One region of the Streptomyces sp. LaBMicrA B280 genome, then DNA from elsewhere that is predicted to be linked to it. Evidence: riboswitches for the same ligand, from Rfam matches in the RefSeq annotation. Region 1 holds a riboswitch; each other region holds the start of a gene.

What was found. A riboswitch is a leader RNA that binds a small molecule or an ion and turns the genes downstream of it on or off. The one in region 1 is predicted to bind cyclic di-AMP.
Region 2: linked by a shared signal. The riboswitch ahead of ACLF5H_RS10590 (transglycosylase family protein) and the one ahead of ACLF5H_RS17895 (M23 family metallopeptidase) in region 1 are both predicted to bind cyclic di-AMP.
Region 3: linked by a shared signal. The riboswitch ahead of ACLF5H_RS13605 (transglycosylase SLT domain-containing protein) and the one ahead of ACLF5H_RS17895 (M23 family metallopeptidase) in region 1 are both predicted to bind cyclic di-AMP.

The regions. Positions count from the first base shown of each region.
Region 1 is NZ_JBMJCT010000018.1:88,338-94,073, reverse strand. It holds partial or broken gene ACLF5H_RS17905 (PrsW family intramembrane metalloprotease) at 1-538, shown strand, start outside; gene ACLF5H_RS17900 (aldo/keto reductase) at 540-1,484, opposite strand; gene ACLF5H_RS17895 (M23 family metallopeptidase) at 1,564-2,625, opposite strand; cyclic di-AMP (ydaO/yuaA leader) riboswitch at 2,635-2,802, opposite strand; tRNA gene ACLF5H_RS17890 (tRNA-Met) at 3,103-3,176, opposite strand; gene ACLF5H_RS17885 (dihydrofolate reductase family protein) at 3,223-4,404, opposite strand; partial or broken gene ACLF5H_RS17880 (signal peptidase II) at 4,428-4,757, opposite strand; gene ACLF5H_RS17875 (DUF2637 domain-containing protein) at 5,139-5,736, shown strand, end outside.
Region 2 is NZ_JBMJCT010000011.1:81,592-87,327, forward strand. It holds gene eno (phosphopyruvate hydratase) at 1-880, opposite strand, end outside; gene ACLF5H_RS10590 (transglycosylase family protein) at 1,327-2,052, opposite strand; cyclic di-AMP (ydaO/yuaA leader) riboswitch at 2,057-2,226, opposite strand; gene ACLF5H_RS10595 (transglycosylase family protein) at 2,404-3,507, opposite strand; gene ACLF5H_RS10600 (DUF899 family protein) at 3,780-4,463, shown strand; gene ACLF5H_RS10605 (cytochrome P450 family protein) at 4,457-5,736, opposite strand, start outside.
Region 3 is NZ_JBMJCT010000012.1:160,781-166,516, forward strand. It holds gene ACLF5H_RS13590 (ATP-grasp domain-containing protein) at 1-27, shown strand, start outside; gene ACLF5H_RS13595 (NAD(P)-binding domain-containing protein) at 61-1,272, shown strand; gene ACLF5H_RS13600 (HAD family hydrolase) at 1,430-2,242, shown strand; gene ACLF5H_RS13605 (transglycosylase SLT domain-containing protein) at 2,288-2,773, opposite strand; cyclic di-AMP (ydaO/yuaA leader) riboswitch at 2,777-2,994, opposite strand; gene ACLF5H_RS13610 (polyprenyl synthetase family protein) at 3,527-4,537, shown strand; gene ACLF5H_RS13615 (LolA family protein) at 4,831-5,736, shown strand, end outside.

The DNA.
Region 1 (5,736 bases):
GTGCTGGCCGGCTGGCTGGGCCCGGCCGAGCCCGGCGCGCTGGGCTCGATGCGGGCCCGCCGGATGGCCCGCGACTACGCCCGCCACCACGCCGGGCGCCCCACGGCGCGCACGACGCTCTTCCGATCTCTACGCCCGCCACCACGCCGGGCGCCCCACGGCGCGGGCGGTCGCGCAGTACGAGACGTACGCCACCGCCCTCGCGCTGCTGCGGGCGCGGGGCCGCCGGGGCCGGGCGGGCGCGGACTTCGCCGCCCGTGAGCGGGAGCTGCTCCAGGAGCTGTGGCAGCGCCGGGAGGCCGCCCGCCCCGCCCTGGAGTACGCGGCCCGCAGGGCGGCTCCCGCCCCCGTCCCGAGGGGCTGGGCACCGGCGCCGTACGGGCACGCGTATGTCCGGGGGCCGGGGCAGGGGCAGGGGTACGGCGGTCCCGGCTACGGGTATCCGCAGGGCCCCGGACACGGATACGCGCGGGGCCCGGGTCCCGGGTACGGCTACCCGGCGGCGCCGTACCCCTCGTACAACCCGTACCAGATGTGACCTACGCCGAGGCGTCCGTCAGCTTCTTCAGTTCGTCGTCCGTCAGCTTCAGGTCGCCGACGACCAGCAGCGGCGGGAGCTGCTCCAGGGTGCGGGCCGAGGCGATGGGCGCGGTGACGGTCGGCTGGGCGGCCAGCCAGGCGAGGGCGACGGTGGCGTGCGGGGCGTCGTGCGCGGCGGCGATCTCGTCGAGGGCGGCGAGCACCTTCTGGCCGCGCTCGCTCTGCGCGTAGTCGGCGACCCGGCCGGCGCGGGCGCTGTCCACCTTCGCGCCGGGCCGGTACTTGCCGGTCAGGAAGCCCGAGGCGAGCGCGAAGTACGGCACCGTGGACAGGCCCTCACGGGCGACGAGGTCCTGGAGCGGGCCCTCGTAGGTGTCCCGGGAGACCAGGTTGTAGTGCGGCTGGAGCGCCACATAGCGGGCCAGGTTCTCGCGGGTGGAGAAGTCCAGGGACTCCTTCAGCCGCTCGGCGCTGATGTTGGACGCGCCGATCTGCCGGACCTTGCCCGCCTTCACCAGCTCGTCCAGCGCGCCGATGATCTCCTCGACCGGCACCTCGGGCTGGTCGAAGTGGGTGTAGTAGAGGTCGATGTGGTCGGTGCCCAGACGGGCCAGGGAGGCGTCGGCGGCGGCCCTGATGTTGGCCGCGGACAGACCCTTGTACTGCGGGTGCTGGCTGACCTTGGTGGCGATGACGACGTCGGAGCGGTTGCCGCGGGCCTTGACCCACTTGCCGATGACGGTCTCGGACTCGCCGCCCTGGTGGCCCTCGATCCAGGCGCTGTAGGAGTCGGCGGTGTCGATGAAGTTGCCGCCCGCGGCCGTGTACGCGTCCAGGACGGCGAAGGAGGTCTGCTCGTCGGCGGTCCAGCCGAAGACATTGCCGCCCAGGCAGAGCGGGAAGACCTCGAGGTCGGAAGAGCCCAGTGTGCGCAGAGAAGTCATGCTTCACATCAACACCGGCGGCGGATGATCGCATTCCGCCGCCGGTGGGGAGATCCGCGCGGGTTCCGCGCGGGTTCCGTCAGGGGTTGAGGCCCTTGTCGCGCAGCCAGGGCGCGGGGTCGACGGCGGTGGCCTGCCCGTTCGGGTGGACCTCCAGGTGCAGATGGGGACCGGTGACATTGCCGGTGGCGCCGACGCGGCCGATGACCTCGCCGGTGCTGACCTTCTGGCCGACCGAGACATTGATCGAGGACTGGTGGCAGAACCACAGCTCGGTGCCGTCGTCCAGGGTGAGGACGGTGCGGTAGCCGTAGGCGCCGGCCCAGCCCGCCTGGGTGACGGTGCCGCCGTGGACGGCCTTGATCAGGGTGCCGGTGGGGGCGGCGAAGTCGAGGCCGGTGTGGTACCCGGAGGACCACATGGCGCCGGGCTGCCCGAAGGTGCCGGTGATCGTGTACGAGACGACGGGCAGCGTGTACTGCTTGGCCAGCTCGGCCAGCCGCTTGGCCTCGGCCGCCTTCTTGGCGTCGGCCTCCGCCTTCTCCTTGGCGGCGGCGGCCTTGTCGGCGGCCTCCTTCTCCGCCTTGGCGGCCGCGGCGTCGCTCTGCCGCTGGGCGGCGGCGACCATCGCGGCGGTGGCCTTGCTGTCGGCCTGGCCCTGCTGCTGCTCGGCCTGGGCCATGATCCGGTTGCGCAGGGCCTCGCCGGCGCCGCTGTCCTTCGCGCCCTCGGTGGTCTGCCCGAGGCCGGTGAGCGCGGTATCCGTCTTCGCCTCGGGCGCGTCGGTGGAGTCGTCGCCGAAGAAGTGCTCGACGGTGGACAGATGCGGCACCGAGACGTTCGGCATGTCCGGCATCGAGATGGAGACCGGCGGCTTGCCGGTGTTGGCGCTGGCGATGCCGCCCGCGCCGACGGCGGCGATCACACCGACGCCGAGGACGGTGGAGCTGCGGGCGAAGCCGCCGCGCTGCTTGACGACGCGGTGCCGGCCGCGGACCGGGGTGACGGTCTCCTCGGTGGGGTTCCACTCCTCCCAGGGTCCGTCGTCGTCGAGGGCGGGGCCGGGGCCGGGGCCGAACGACTCGGGTTCACGCTGGGCGGGCACGAACGGGGCTTCTGGGGCAGGCCGGTTGGACGCCACGGGGGCGTGCTCCTTTCCTTCCTCCGCCTACCGGGTTAGCTGACGGGTTCGGAGCAGGAAGGTCTCCTACGCGCGTAAACCGCTCGTGGACTCGGCCGAGTCCGCGACGGTGTCCGCGTGATTCACCCCAAGGTGGTGGTTCCCCGGTTCCCTTGCGGGATTCGGCGCGTGCGCACGGAGCCGTCGCGGGTGACGGCTGGGACGACCGCGCTGCGTTATCGAACGTTAATAGACCCGGGGGGAACTTTCCAAGCCGTTCGGCTTGATCATTAACGCTTCGAGCCATGGACGTACCCCCCAGCAGGCCGCCAAACCGGGCGAGTTGACCGACGTTCAGGAGCCATCAGGTTTTTGATGGTGACTCAGACGTTATGCGCAGGGCGGTCGAACGGTCACTACGGGTAACCCCCGTATCCGGGGTCCGGAAAACACTCAGGGCCGGAATCCATCAACTGGATTCCGGCCCTGAGATATCAGTAGCGGGGACAGGATTTGAACCTGCGACCTCTGGGTTATGAGCCCAGCGAGCTACCGAGCTGCTCCACCCCGCGGCGATGTCTCTACTGTACGCCATCACCAGGGTGGAAAGCACATCGGTCAGGACGGGGCCCCGGAGCGGCCCGGCAGATGCCGGTTCGGGGCCTTGGCCAGGTCCTCGTACTCGGGCAGTACGAGGACCTCGGCACCCGCGCCGGTCAGCACCCCCGTGCCGTCGGCCGCCACCACGAACGTGTCCGGCTCGCGCCAGGCGGTCACCACCCGGCGCACCCCCGCCCGCAGGATCAGCTCGGCGCAGGGCGCGGGGCGGGAGGCGCGGCGGGCACAGGGCTCCAGGCTGCTGTAGACGGTGGCGCCGGGCAGCCGGGGGTCGGCGGGGTCGGTCTTGGCGAGCGCCGCCTCCTCCGCGTGCGCCACCGGGTCCGTGCCCTCCCGGGAGTGGCCGCGGGCCAGCTCGGTGCCGTCGGCGGCGACCACGACCGCGCCGACGCTGAAGGCCGTCTCCGAAGGCGGGCACAGCGCGGCCAGCTCGCAGGCGGTGCGCAGCCAGTGCCGGTCGGCCGCGGTGGGCAGCGGGCCGGTGCCGGGCGCGGTGGGCTCGTAGCGCGTCAGCACGACGTCCTCGATCCGGCGGGACTCGACGAGCCGCAGCCGGCCCTCCTGGTAGCGGCCGGGGCCGAACAGCCGCGTGGCGGCCGGATCGCCCACGATCAGCGGGGCGAGCGCCAGCTGCAGCTCGTCGGCGAGGCCCTGCTGGAGGAGCTGGGTGTGCACGGCCGCGCCGCCCTCCACCATCAGCCGGCCGACCCCCCGCTCGGTGCGCAGATGGCCGAGCAGCGCCCGCCAGTCCAGCTCCGGGCCGAGCGCGACGACCTCGGCGGCGCCGCCGAGCAGCCGGGCGGCCTGCGCCGCGCCCCGGTCGGTCGTGTAGACGAGCTTGTCACCGCCGGTGTGCCAGAAGCGGGCCCCGGGGTCGAGGTCGCCGCTGCCCGTGACGGTGACCTTCAGCGGGTACTCCGGCCTGCCCCGCGCGAGCCGCGCCGCGCGCCGCTCGGCGGAGTTGACCAGCAGGCGCGGGTTGTCGGCCCGCAGGGTGCCCGCGCCGATCAGCAGGGCGTCGGCCGAGGCCCGTACCGCGTCGACCCGGTCGAAGTCGGCCGGTCCGGACAGCAGCAGCCGCTCCGGACCGGTGTCGTCCAGGCAGCCGTCGAGGGAGACGGCGGCGGACAGCAGCACGTACGGGTACGGCGCGGACTCGGGGTGGGCTCGCTCGGTGCTCATCGGCTCCAGTGTGCGGCCCCGCGTCAGCCGGTCCGCTCCCGGGGACGGCGCGCGTCGCCCGGTTCGTGCCCGGCGCAGGACAGGGCGACGATCAGCACGCCGCCGCAGGTGATCGCCCAGTCGGCGAGGTTCATGACGCCGCCCAGCAGCAGGCCGAGGGCGATCGCCCAGGGGGTGCTGGTCAGCCGCCGCGACACCCGCACGATGACGGCGGCCACGGCGAGCGCGATCAGGGTGAACACGATGGTCGTGGCGCCGCCCATGCCGAAGGCCGCGCCGGGATTGCGCTGCACCCGCAGCTCCAGCCAGGACCCGAGCACCGGCACGTCCCGCTCCCGCGCGACTCGCTCGACGTCACCCTCGTACTCCTCCCCGGTTCCCGCCCACCGTACGGGCCGCCCGGCGGGACGTCACCGCGTTCCCGGGCCCGCGGAAACGGCATTCGTATTTTCGCCAGTTGCTGTCATAGGACCGCCGGACCCCGCTTTCGAGCTACAGAAGCACCCGAATGCCCCACACCCCCATCTCCCGAGAGGCTCGTTAGCTGACCGTGGCACGCACTGAGAGACGCACAGCGCTGAATCTCCACTCGCCGGTCACATTCCGGCTGGAAAGCAGGGAAGGCGAGGTGTTCACCGACGGCTGTTCAGATCTTCTCGACGATTTCTTGAAGAGAATCCGCCAGCTGGAGAGTGAGTACCTGCGGGCGATGGTGAGGCTCTAGGAGTCAGCCCATGGACAGGATTCACGATGAAGACGTTTTGTGTGACTATGAGTTCAGCACGCTCGAGATGCAATGGGACCCGGTCGAAGAGCTGGCCCAGATGCTGTCCGGGGCGTCCGCCGCGAATCCCGACCCGGCCCCGCCGCACGGCAGGTCCAGCCACCGGAGAAACCGTCGGCGCATCCGTACCGAGCCCGGATTGCTGCGCGACAATCAGCGCGGTGCGCCCGTCACGCTGCTGATCGCCACCATCTCGGTGTGCGCGCTGTGCATGCTGGGCTGGTCCTTCTCCTATTCCTACGCACAACTCCGCGCCACCGCTTCCTCCGTACTGCCGATGCGCCTCGCGCAGTGGTGGCCGTTGACGGTGTACGGGCCCTGGCTCGTGGCGGCGCTGTCCATTCTGCGGGCGACGGTTCAAAGCCGAAGTGCCAGGAGATCGTGGGGAGTTCTGCTGGGCGCCTCCACGATGGCGGTCGCCCTGTGCGTCTGCCATGCGGCGCATTCCCCGCTTTCCCTGATCATCTTCGGAATTCCGCCGATCACCGCCCTGGTGTGTTTCTGGGAGATCGTCGGCCAGGTCTCCTCCAAGGTGGCCCGCCCCCGGC
Region 2 (5,736 bases), on a different contig from region 1:
TCCAGTCGTCCTCGAACAGCGGGTCCTCGAGGGAGACCAGCGGGTAGGCCGCCACCAGCTCCTCGTAGTACTCCGTCATCTCGGCGGCGGAGCGCTCCTTGCCCTCGAAGAGGTACTTGCCGTCCTTGTAGAACTCGGAGGCGGCGACGTCGAGGGCGAGGGCGATCTGCTCGCCGGGCGCGTAGCCGGCTTCCTTGATGGCCTCGAGGATCAGGTCCAGGGCCTCGCGGTTGGAGCCGAGGTTCGGGGCGAAGCCGCCCTCGTCGCCGAGACCGGTGGCCAGGCCCTTGCTCTTCAGGACCTTCTTGAGGGTGTGGTAGACCTCGGCACCCCAGCGCAGCGCCTCGGAGAAGGACTCCGCGCCGATCGGGGCGATCATGAACTCCTGGATGTCCACGTTAGAGTCGGCGTGCGAGCCGCCGTTCAGGATGTTCATCATCGGCACCGGCAGCAGGTGCGCGTTGGGGCCGCCCAGGTAGCGGAAGAGCGGCAGGTCGGACGCCTCGGAGGCGGCGTGCGCGACGGCCAGGGAGACGCCGAGGATGGCGTTGGCGCCCAGCGAGCCCTTGTTGTCGGTGGCGTCCAGGTCGAACATGGCCTGGTCGATCAGGCGCTGCTCGGTGGCGTCGTAGCCGACCAGCTCCGGGCCGATCTGCTCGATGACGGCGAGGACGGCCTTCTCGACACCCTTGCCCAGGTAGCGGTTGGGGTCACCGTCGCGCAGCTCGATGGCCTCGAAGGCGCCGGTGGAGGCGCCGGACGGGACGGCGGCACGACCGGTGCTGCCGTCGTCGAGGCCGACCTCGACCTCGACCGTGGGGTTGCCTCGGGAGTCCAGGATTTCCCGGGCTACGACGACGTCGATGGACGGCACGAGCATCTCCTTCTTGGATGTGACGCTGGAAGTGCGGGGCGGCGGCCGTACGGCTGCGCCTTGCGACTAGAGCCTAACCGTCCCGGGGTCGCCGACCACCGACCGACCGTCTGGTGGGCGACGGGGACATGCAGACGGTACCCATTGTTCACCACCGGAACAAAGGGGTTCGCGGATGAGAGCTGACTGAAGTCCGGGAAAACGCAAGACCCCGCCCCGGCGCGAACGGGGGAAACGCGCCGGGGCGGGGTGCTCGGGGGGGGCGGGTGCCCGGGAGAACCGTGGGGGGAGCGGGCCCCTGGGCCGTTGGGGGTCGGTCACCGGGGGCGGGTTCTCGGGGCTTGCCGCGGGCGGGTCGGCAGGCGCCTCGAAGGGAGGTGCCTGCTCCCGTGGGGACGGGGCGAGTCCTCGGGGGTACGGCGAGGAGGGGCGCCGTACCCCTTCGGGTCGGACTACTTGAGGTGGAGCTGCTGGCCCGGGTAGATCAGGTCGGCGTTGTCGACGATGTCCTTGTTCAGGTCGAACAGCTTCTTCCAGCCGCCGGCCACGTGGTGCGCGGCGGCGATGGAGCTGAGGGTGTCGCCCTTGACCACCTTGTACTCGCCGTCACCCTTCTTGACCTTCTTGCCGGTCGGGGTGGTGACGGTCTTGCTCTTGCTCGTGGACGAGCCGGTGGAGGTGCCCGTGGACTTGGTCGGCGCCGGGGTGGTGCGCTCGGTGGAGCGCGTGGCGGCCTGCTGGTCCGTGGAGCGGGTGGCGGTGCTGTCCGACGACGAGGGGGTCGTCGAGCCGGAGCCGCTGTACGGGGTGCTGCTCAGACCCGTACCGCAGACCGGCCAGGCACCCTTGCCCTGCGCGGCGAGGACCTTCTCGGCGACGGTGATCTGCTGGGACTTGCTGGCCTGGTCGGCGGTCGACGCGTAGGCGGTGCCGCCGTACGCGGCCCAGGTCGAGGCGGAGAACTGGAGGCCGCCGTAGTAACCGTTGCCGGTGTTGATGGACCAGTTGCCGCCGGACTCGCACTGGGCGACCGCGTCCCACTGGGAGGCGGTGGCGGCGGAGGCGGTGCCGGTGGCCATCAGCGGCGCGGCCACGGCGGCACCGGTGACACCGGCGAGCGTGACGACGCGGACGGCCTTGGACGGACGACGGTGCTTGCCCTTGCCGGAAAACAGCATGGAACGATCCCCTCACCGACGCCTGCGAGGTGAGCTGTCGGGTTCGGGCCGGTTGAGTTGCCCGGCCACCCCTCCTCGTGGAGGCGTGGCTTCACCCCAAGCCGGTCCGGCATCAACTGCCGGGCCCGGCACTTACCTTGGGTCCCCCGCTCCTGCCTGCGGCGCGTGACGCGACGACTGTTCCCGGGCAGCCGCTGGCAGGATTCGGCGTTGCGGCCGCCGGGGCTCGTGGTGACGAGCGGCCTTGACCGTAGCCACGTGATCGACGGAATTTCAAAGACGATCAGGGCTTCTGAGACTCATCCCACACTTTCGCCAAATCGGACATTTAGCGATCAAGTAGGGCGTCAACTAGCCCTGGTCCGCGTCCGTTTCGTCACTGACTTTCAGGGTCTGACCGGCGGTGATGTGGTTCGGGTCGGCGCCCACGACCTTCTTGTTCGCGACGTAGAGCGCGTGCCATCCGCCGTCGACGTCGAGCGAGTCGGCGATGGCGCTCAGCGAGTCGCCCGCGCGGACGGTGTAGCTGCCCGGCTCGCGGGTGGCGTGCCGACCGGAGTTCGAGTCGTTCTGCCCGTTTGCCGTGCTTTCGTCCGCGTTGCCGCCGCGGTGGCGGCCGCCGGTGAGGGCCCCGGTGTCGACCAGGTTCCAAGAGCCGACGGTCTGCTGGGGGTTGTCCGGGGTGCCGGTGGACGGCGCGGGGGTCGCGGAGCCGTCGGCGGGCGCGGACGGCGTGGCCGGGACGGAGGGGTCCGCGGAAGACGGGTCGGACGGGTCCGGGCTGGGGGTGCCGGTCCCGGGCTTGCCGGTGTGCTTGCCCGGGTTCGGGCTCGCGTGCTTGCCGGTCTGCTTGCCGGAGCCGTGGGTCGGCGAGGAGGAGGGGTCGGTGGATCCCTTCCCGGAGCCGGTACCGGTGTCCGAACCCTTGCCGGTGCCGGTGCCGGTGCCGGTGCCGTCCTGGTCGCCGCCCTGCGTGCCCGCCGGGGCGGAGGGGTCGGGCAGTCCGGACGGGTCGGTCGTGTCGCCGCCCTGGTCGCCGCCGCCGTCGCCGACGCCCGGATCGACGCTCACCGAACCGGAGTTCGAGGTCAGTCCGGACAGCAGGGCGCAGGTGGCCCAGGGCGAGGTGCCCTTGTCCTTGAGGATCTTCTCGGCCACGGCGATCTGCTGCGAGCGGCTGGCCTGGTCGGCGGAGGAGGCGTACCGCGTGCCGCCGTACGCGACCCAGTCGTCCTGGGATATCTGGAGGCCGCCGTAGTACCCGTTGCCGGGGTCGGCGCTCCAGGCGCCGCCGCTCTCGCAGTTGGCGACCTTGTCCCAGGTGGTGCCGTCGGCCGCGTGGGCGCTCGCGGCGCCGAGCAGCGGGATGGCGATGGCGGAGCCGGTCACACCGGCCGCGACGAGGAGGGCCGGAGCCTGACGGGGGCGGCGGTGACGACCGTTCCCGGAGATCATGCGGAAGCCTTTCGTACGACGGCGGGGGCCGGCGCGGCGGGTGGTGCCGGGTCGCCGCGCTGAGGGGTGAAGGTAGCGGCACACGATCACTTGTCACAAGTTCATGCCGCGCGGATAACGCGAAGATCACAGGATTGAACGTCCGTCCCTCCGCTCCGTCACGTCCCGTTTCACCCGTCGGGCACGGCGGCGCCTCATCCTCGGGGCGCGGGGCTCCCGGAACCATGGAACCGACCTGATTCCGGGGGGCTGTTCACCCAGGAGGACACAAGATGCGGCACACCCGGTTGCACGGTGAGTCCGCGGAGTACCTCGCCGCCCGCGAGGAGCTGCGCCGCGCCGAGATCGAGCTGATGCGCGAGCGCGAACGGGTCGCGGCCCTGCGCCGGTCGCTGCCGCCGGGGGCCGAGGTCGACGACTATGTCCTCCTGGAGGGCCCCGCCGACCTGGACGCGGGCGACGCGCCGGAGCGCGAGGTTCGCCTGAGCGAACTGTTCACCGGGGGCCCGGAGCGGCCCCTGCTCGTCTACCACTTCATGTACGGCAAGCGGCAGACCGACCCCTGCCCGATGTGCACCCTGTGGATCGACGGCTTCGACGGCGTCGCCCGCCATGTCGCGCGCAACGCCGACCTGGTGGTGGTGGCCGCCGCCGACCTGCCCACCCTGCGCCGGCACGCCCGCGCCCGCGGCTGGTCCCGGCTGCGGCTGCTCAGTGCCGGGGACAGCACCTTCAAGTACGACCTGGGCAGCGAGGACGAAGACGGCGTCCAGGACTCGACGGTCTCGGTCTTCACCCGGGACGCGGACGGCACGGTCCGGCACTTCTACTCCGCGCACCCCCGGATGGCCGAGGACATCGACCAGCGCGGCATCGATCTCCTCAGCCCCGTGTGGCATCTGCTCGATCTGACCCCGGGCGGCCGGGGCGACTGGTTCGCGGGCCTGGACTACTGAGCGGGCGGGGTGAACTCCACCGGCAGGGTGCGCAGGCCCCGCATGATGAGCCCGCCGCGCCAGCGCAGCTCGTCCGGGTCGGCGGCGAGCCGCAGATCGGGCAGCCGGGTCAGCAGGGTGGCCAGCGCGGTCTGTCCCTCCAGGCGGGCGAGCGGGGCCCCCAGGCAGTAGTGGATGCCGTGTCCGTACCCGAGGTGCTGGTTGTCCCGGCGGCCGAGGTCCAGTGTGTCCGGGTCCTCGAACCGCTCCGGGTCCCGGTCGGCGGCGGCCAGCACGACGAGCACCGGGTCGCCGGGCGCGATCTCCTGCCCGCCGATGGTGAGCGGCTCGGTGGCGAACCGCCAGGTGGCCAGCTCCACCGGGCCGTCGTAGCGCAGCAGCTCCTCCACCCCGGTCGCCAGCAGCTCCTCGTCGCCGCGGGCGAGGGCCGCTTGCAGGCGGTGGCGCTGCTCGGGGTGGGTGAGCAGGGCGTAGGTGCCGTTGCCGATCAGATTGACGGTGGTCTCGAAGCCGGCGAACAGCAGGATGAAGGCCATCGCCGCGGCCTCGTTCTCGGTGAGGTGCTCGCCGTGGTCGGACGCGCGGATGAGGCCGGAGATCAGGTCCTCGCCGGGCGCGGGCTCGGCGGGCAGCGCCTCGCGCTTCTTGTGGATCAGCTCGGCGAGGTAGCCGCGCATCTTCTTCACCGACCGGGCGACACCGCCCCGGGGTCCTCCCCCGTGCCGGATCATCATGCCCGCCCAGTCCCGGAAGTCGTCCTGGTCCTCGCGCGGGACGCCGAGCAGGTCGCAGATGGCGTAAATAGGGAGGGGAAAGGCGAACTCGTGGATGAGGTCGGCCGAGCCGCGCTCGGCGAACCGGTCGATGAGGTCGTCGGTCAGCTCCTGCACCCGGTCCGCGAACTCGGCGACCCGGCGGGGCGTGAACGCCTTGCTGACCAGTCGGCGCAGCCGGGTGTGGTCCGGCGGGTCGATGTTCAGCAGATGCGTCATCAGCTCGGCCTTGCGCTCGCCGGGGATGCCGGTCTTGCCCCTGGCGTGCTCGGGCTCGTCGTGATGCGCCGGGTTCTTGCTGAGCCGCTGGTCCGCGAGCGCCTGCCGGGCATCCGCGTACCGCGTGACCAGCCATGCCTCCACCCCGCTGGGCAACCGGGTCCGCCGCACGGGCGCGTGCTCGCGCAGCCACGCGTACGCCGGGTAGGGATCGGCGGCGAACTCCCAGGTGAACAGCTCGGGAGCGGCGGGAACGGTGTCATCGGGGGGAAGCTGGTCGG
Region 3 (5,736 bases), on a different contig from region 1:
GACCGCCGCCGCGGCACATCCAAGTAGGCCACGAGGAAACGCGTCCTGGGGAGGGACTTCGTGATCCGACCGGTTGCAGTCATCGGGGCGGGGCCGTTCGGCCTGTCCACCGCCGCCCATCTGCGGGCGCGCGGCCTGCCCGTACGGGTCTTCGGCGACCCCATGGTCAGCTGGCATGCCCATATGCCCGAGGGCATGCTGCTGAAATCGACCCCCGCCGCCTCCAGCCTCGACTGCCCGCAGCCCGGCCACACCCTCGCCGACTACTGCGCCGCGGCCGGGATCCGGCGGCTGGCCCGCGACGAGGACGTCATCCCGGTGGAGACCTTCATCGGGTACGGCGAGTGGTTCCAGCGGCGGCTCGTGCCGGGGCTGGAGCGGGTGCGGGTGGTCTCCGTGGAGCCGGCCGGGCGGGACGCGGGCCGGGGCTTCGAACTCAAGCTGGACTCGGGGGAGTCGTTCGTCGCGCGGGCGGTCGTGGTGGCCACCGGGCTGTCCGGTCTCGCCCATCTCCCGGCCGAGCTGCGGCGGGCGGCGGGCGGCGAGCCCGCTCCCGGGGGTCCCGTCTCGCACAGCTCCCAGCACCACGACCTCGCGCGGTTCGCCGGCAAGGAGCTGATCGTGGTCGGCGCCGGGCAGTCCGCGCTGGAGACGGCCGTGCTCGCGGCGGAGGCGGGGGCCCGGGTGCGGGTGGTGGCGCGGGGGCGCGGCCGGGTCGCGTTCGGGGCGCCGCCCTGGGAGCAGCCGAGGCTGCGTCCCGAGTCGCCGTTCGGGCGGGCCTGGTCGCTGTGGGCGTTCAGCTACTGCCCGCACCCCTACCGCTTCCTGCCCGAGCCCGCCCGGCACTTCCTGGTGCGCCGGGTGCTCGGCCCGCTCGGCGCCTGGTGGCTGCGGGAGCGGTTCGAGGGCGCCGTACAGGTGACGGAGGTCGAGCGGGTGCTGGGCGCGGCGGCGGCGGACGGCGGCCCGGAGCTGACCGTGCGCACGCACGGCGGCCGCGTCGAGCGGCTCACCGCCGACCATGTCGTCGCCGCGACCGGCTACCGCGTGGACATCGCCGCGATGGACTTCCTCGGGCCCACCCTGCGCACCCACCTCGCCACCAGCCGCGGCACCCCGCGCCTCGGCGCCGGCTACGTCTCCTCCGTCCCCGGCCTCTACTTCACCGGCCTGCCGGCCGCCTCCTCCTACGGCCCGGTGATGCGCTTCGTGTGCGGCACGGAATTCGCCTCCCCGAGACTGGCGGGACATCTGGCGGCGGCGCACGGCTGAACACCGCGCCCGCGGGTCCGGCAGCGGCCTTTGCCGCCCCATCACCGCTTGCCCCAAGCCCACTTGGCGGCACGTTCCGCACAAGTCCGAGGAAGGACACGGGAGTCGGGGCGGCACGCGGCGGCTGGTGGAGGGGGCGGGTCCGTATTCTCGGATCATGGTTGCCTCCCCCGCGTACGCACTGATCGCCACCGACCTGGACGGGACGCTGCTGCGCGGCGACGACACCGTCTCCGAGCGCTCGCTGGCCGCGCTCGCGCGGGCGGGGCGGGCGGGGGCCCGGCATCTGGTGGTCACCGGCCGCCCGGCCCCCAGAGTCCGCCCCCTGCTGACCGCCCTCGGCAGCACGGGCCTCGCGGTGTGCGGGCAGGGGGCGCAGGTCTACGACGCCGGGTCCGGCCGCATGCTGTGGTCGGTCCGGCTGGACCGGGAGCTGGCCGAGACCGCGCTCGGCAAGATCGAGGCCGAGGTGGGCCCGGTGTTCGCGGCCGTCGACCAGGACGGCACGGACGGGCTCACCCTGATCGAACCCGGATACCGGATGCCCCACCCGACGCTGCCCGCGGTCAAGGTGGCCCGGCGCGACGATCTGTGGGGCGCGCCGATCAGCAAGGTGCTGCTGCGCCACGCCACCCTGTCCGACGACGAGTTGGCGGCGGTGGCCCGCTCGGTGGTGGGCTCGCTGGCCACGGTCACCATGTCGGGGCCCGGGACCGTGGAGCTCCAGCCGTGCGGGGTGACCAAGGCGACCGGGCTCGCGCTGGCCGCCGAACGGCTCGGGGTCCCCGCGAAGGACGCCCTCGCCTTCGGCGACATGCCCAACGACATCCCGATGTTCCGCTGGGCGGCGCACGGCGTCGCGATGGCGAACGCCCACCCCGAGCTGAAGGCGGTCGCCGACGAGGTCACGACGTCGAACGAGGACGACGGCATCGCCGTCGTCCTCGAAAGGCTGTTCCCGGCCGGATGACCGGGAACAGCGGTGGTGCCGGGGGCCGCTACGGCCCGGCGTCGATCAGTAGGCGCCGTTGACGTTGTCGATCGAGCCGTACCGCGCCGCCGCGTAGTTGCAGGCGGCGGTGATGTTCGCGACCGGGTCGTAGATGTTGAACGACGTTCCGGCCACGTGGTACGCGTTGAAGGTCGGGTCGATCACCTGGAGCAGACCCTTGGACGGTATGCCCTTGGCCGCGTTGGAGTCCCACAGGTTGATGGCGTTCGGGTTGCCCGAGGACTCGCGGATGATGTTGCGGTGGATGCCGTTGTAGGAGCCCGGGATGTTCTTCTGGGCCATGATCGCGAGGGACTCGCGGATCCAGCCGTCGAGGTTGTTCGGGTACCCGGCGGGCGTGGTGGCGGCCGAGGTCGTACCGGTGGTGGCGGACGCGGTCGCCGCGCCCACGAGCGGCATGGCGAGCACGGCCGCGCCGGTGCCGGCGACGGCGATCAGGCGGACGAGACGGTTGGCGCGGGTGCGGCGCGGCTGAACGGCAGCAGACATGGGGACGTTCCTCTCCTACGCCTGCGAGGTGAGCTGTCGGGTTCGGGCGGGGAGGTGCCCGGTCGCGCCCCGTGAGAGGCGTGGCTTTACCCCAAGCCGTCCGGTGCGAACACGCGGTGCGGCGCGCTGTGTCACGCGCTGCGCCATGTGAGTCGTCCGGTTCGGCGACTTACCTGGGTCCCCCGCTCCTGCCGTACGAATGAGTTCGTCGATGGGTGTACGGGCGGCGGCAGGATTAGGCGTCCGCCCGATGGCTCGGGAACGTATGCGAGAGCACATGCCGGGAACAAGCGCTGAATTGTTATATCGAGGCATTTGGCCTTGATCATCAGCCTATGGGGTACTTGATCCTTTGCGAATGCCAACACTCAACTCGCTTACGGGGTGCGGCGGGAAGAGGTGTCGGCGGGTCACCGGCGGGAAGGCGGCCGGGTGACCCAATTCACGAAATGGCAAACTATGGAAAATCGGGCATGGGGGATTCGTCCCTCGGTGGGGCGGGGTCGATACTCCGCCCGTCCCGGGGTCGCGCCGAAGTTCCCGATTACCGGTTAAGGCAATAATTGTCCGTTGTCATCATCTGAGCAGGGGTATGCCGTTCATGACCCGATACCGCCCGAGCTGGACGGGTGGGCGCAGGGTGGGCGCTATCGGTGATCGAAACCGGACCGGATACGCTGACTTGAGTGAGGGCAGCGACCTATCGACAAACCGCGTAATCGCCAGCAGACACCAGCAGACAGGAGACCCCTCGTGACCGTCGTCGGGCCGTTCGAGCTGAGCGTGCGGGACCAGGCTCTCGAAGCCGATGTCCAGGCCGGATTGGCGGCTGTCGAGGAGGGCCTGCTAGAGGCCACGAAGAGCGAGGTCCCGTTCATCACGGGGGCCGCGCAGCACCTCCTGCGGGCCGGCGGGAAGCGCTTCAGGCCGCTGCTCGTGATGCTCGCGGCGCAGTTCGGCGACCCCTACGCGCCCGGAGTGGTGCCGTCCGCCGTGGTCGTGGAGCTGACCCATCTGGCCACGCTCTACCACGACGACGTCATGGACGAGGCCGCCGTACGCCGGGGCGTGGACAGCGCCAACACCCGCTGGGGCAACTCCGTCGCGGTCCTCACCGGCGACTTCCTCTTCGCCCGCGCCTCCCAGATCCTCGCCGATCTCGGCCCCGAGGCGGTCCGGGTCCAGGCCCTCGCGTTCGAACGCCTGGTCACCGGCCAGATCCTGGAGACCGCGGGACCCACCGACGGCCGCGACCCGGTCGAGCACTACCTCGACGTCCTCAGCGGCAAGACCGGCTCGCTGGTCGCGGTGTCCTGCCGGTTCGGCGCGATGATGTCCGGCGCCGACGAGACGGTCGTGGACGTGCTCACCCAGTACGGCGAGCGGCTCGGCGTGGCTTTCCAGCTCGCCGACGACTACCTGGACATCGCCTCCGACTCCCAGGAGTCCGGCAAGACCCCCGGCACCGATCTGCGCGAGGGCGTCCCGACCCTGCCCGTGCTGCGGCTGCGCGAGCGGGCCGCCCGGCTCGGTCTGCCCGAGGACCTCGCCCTGTGCGAGCTGCTGGACTCCGACCTCGGCGACGACGCCCGGCTCGCCGAGGCACTGGCCGCGCTGCGCGCCCACCCGGCCCTGGAGCAGGCCCGCCGGGACAGCGTGCGGTACGCGGAGGAGGCGCGCGCCGCGCTCGCCCCGCTGCGGGAGTGCGATGCCAAGGTGGCGCTGACCGGGCTGTGCGACGCGGTGGTGCACCGGGCCGGGTGACCGCCCGTGTCCGTGCCCCGGACAACCACCCGTTCGGCGTCCACCAGGTGGCCGTACCCCGGGTTCTCGTCGCATCCTGCCCTGAGGGACGCGTCCGAGCCCCTAGGGGTGCGCCCTACGTGTCATACCGCAGTCGTACGCCGAGTTGGCTCCGAGGGCTGACGCTTCCTCACCGCGGATTTGGTCGTATGGACACCACGGACATCACCACTCCTCACCGATTCGGGTGAGAATGGCGGCTCGGGTGGACCAGCGTGAGGGCAGCCGCCGCCGACGACGGAGGTAAGGCACACATGGCACCGTACGAATCCGACGACGCAGTGGGCGCCGCGCGGGACGAGGAGAGGCACTCGGGCCGCCGCAAGGCCGCTCGGTACGCCGTCCCGGTCGCGGTGGTCGGGGTGGCCGCGGCCACCATCGGGCTGGTCCCGGCGCTCGCCGACTCCGGCGACCCGGACCTGCCCAAGGTCACCGCCCAGCAGCTCATCAACAAGATCGCCAAGTCGGATGTGCAGCAACTGTCCGGCACCGTGAAGATCAGCACCGATCTGGGCCTGCCGGACCTCGGCGGCCTGGAGAGCGGCCTCGCCTCCGGCATGGCCCAGGGCTCCGGCGCGGGTTCCGGCTCCGCCGCCGACCCGAGCTCCCGGCTGACCGAACTGCTCTCCGGCACCCACACCCTGCGCGTCGCGGCCGACGGCCCGGACCGGCAGAAGCTCTCGCTCCTGGAGCAGGGCGCCGAGTACAGCGTCATCCACGACGGCAAGGACGTCTGGGGCTACGACAGCAAGAGCGACCAGGTCTCCCACGGCACCGCGCCCGCCGCGGGCAAGGACCGCACCGAACCCCCGGCCACGCCCAAGGACTTCGCCGAGCAGGCGCTGAAGGCGGTGGACGACACCACCTTGGTGACCGTCGACGGCACCGCCCAGGTCGCCGGGCGCGACGCCTACAAGCTGCAGATCAAGCCCCGCCAGTCCGGCACCACGGTCGGCGCGATCAACATCGCCGTGGACGCGAGGACCGGCATGCCGCTGAAGTTCACCCTGACCCCGAAGAGCGGCGGCGCCGCCGTGCTCGACGCGGGCTTCACCCAGGTCTCCTTCGCCCGGCCCGCCGCCTCCACGTTCGCCTTCACCCCGCCGAAGGGCGCGAAGGTCACCGAGCAGCAGGACGGCGCGCTGAAGGACGGCGCGGGC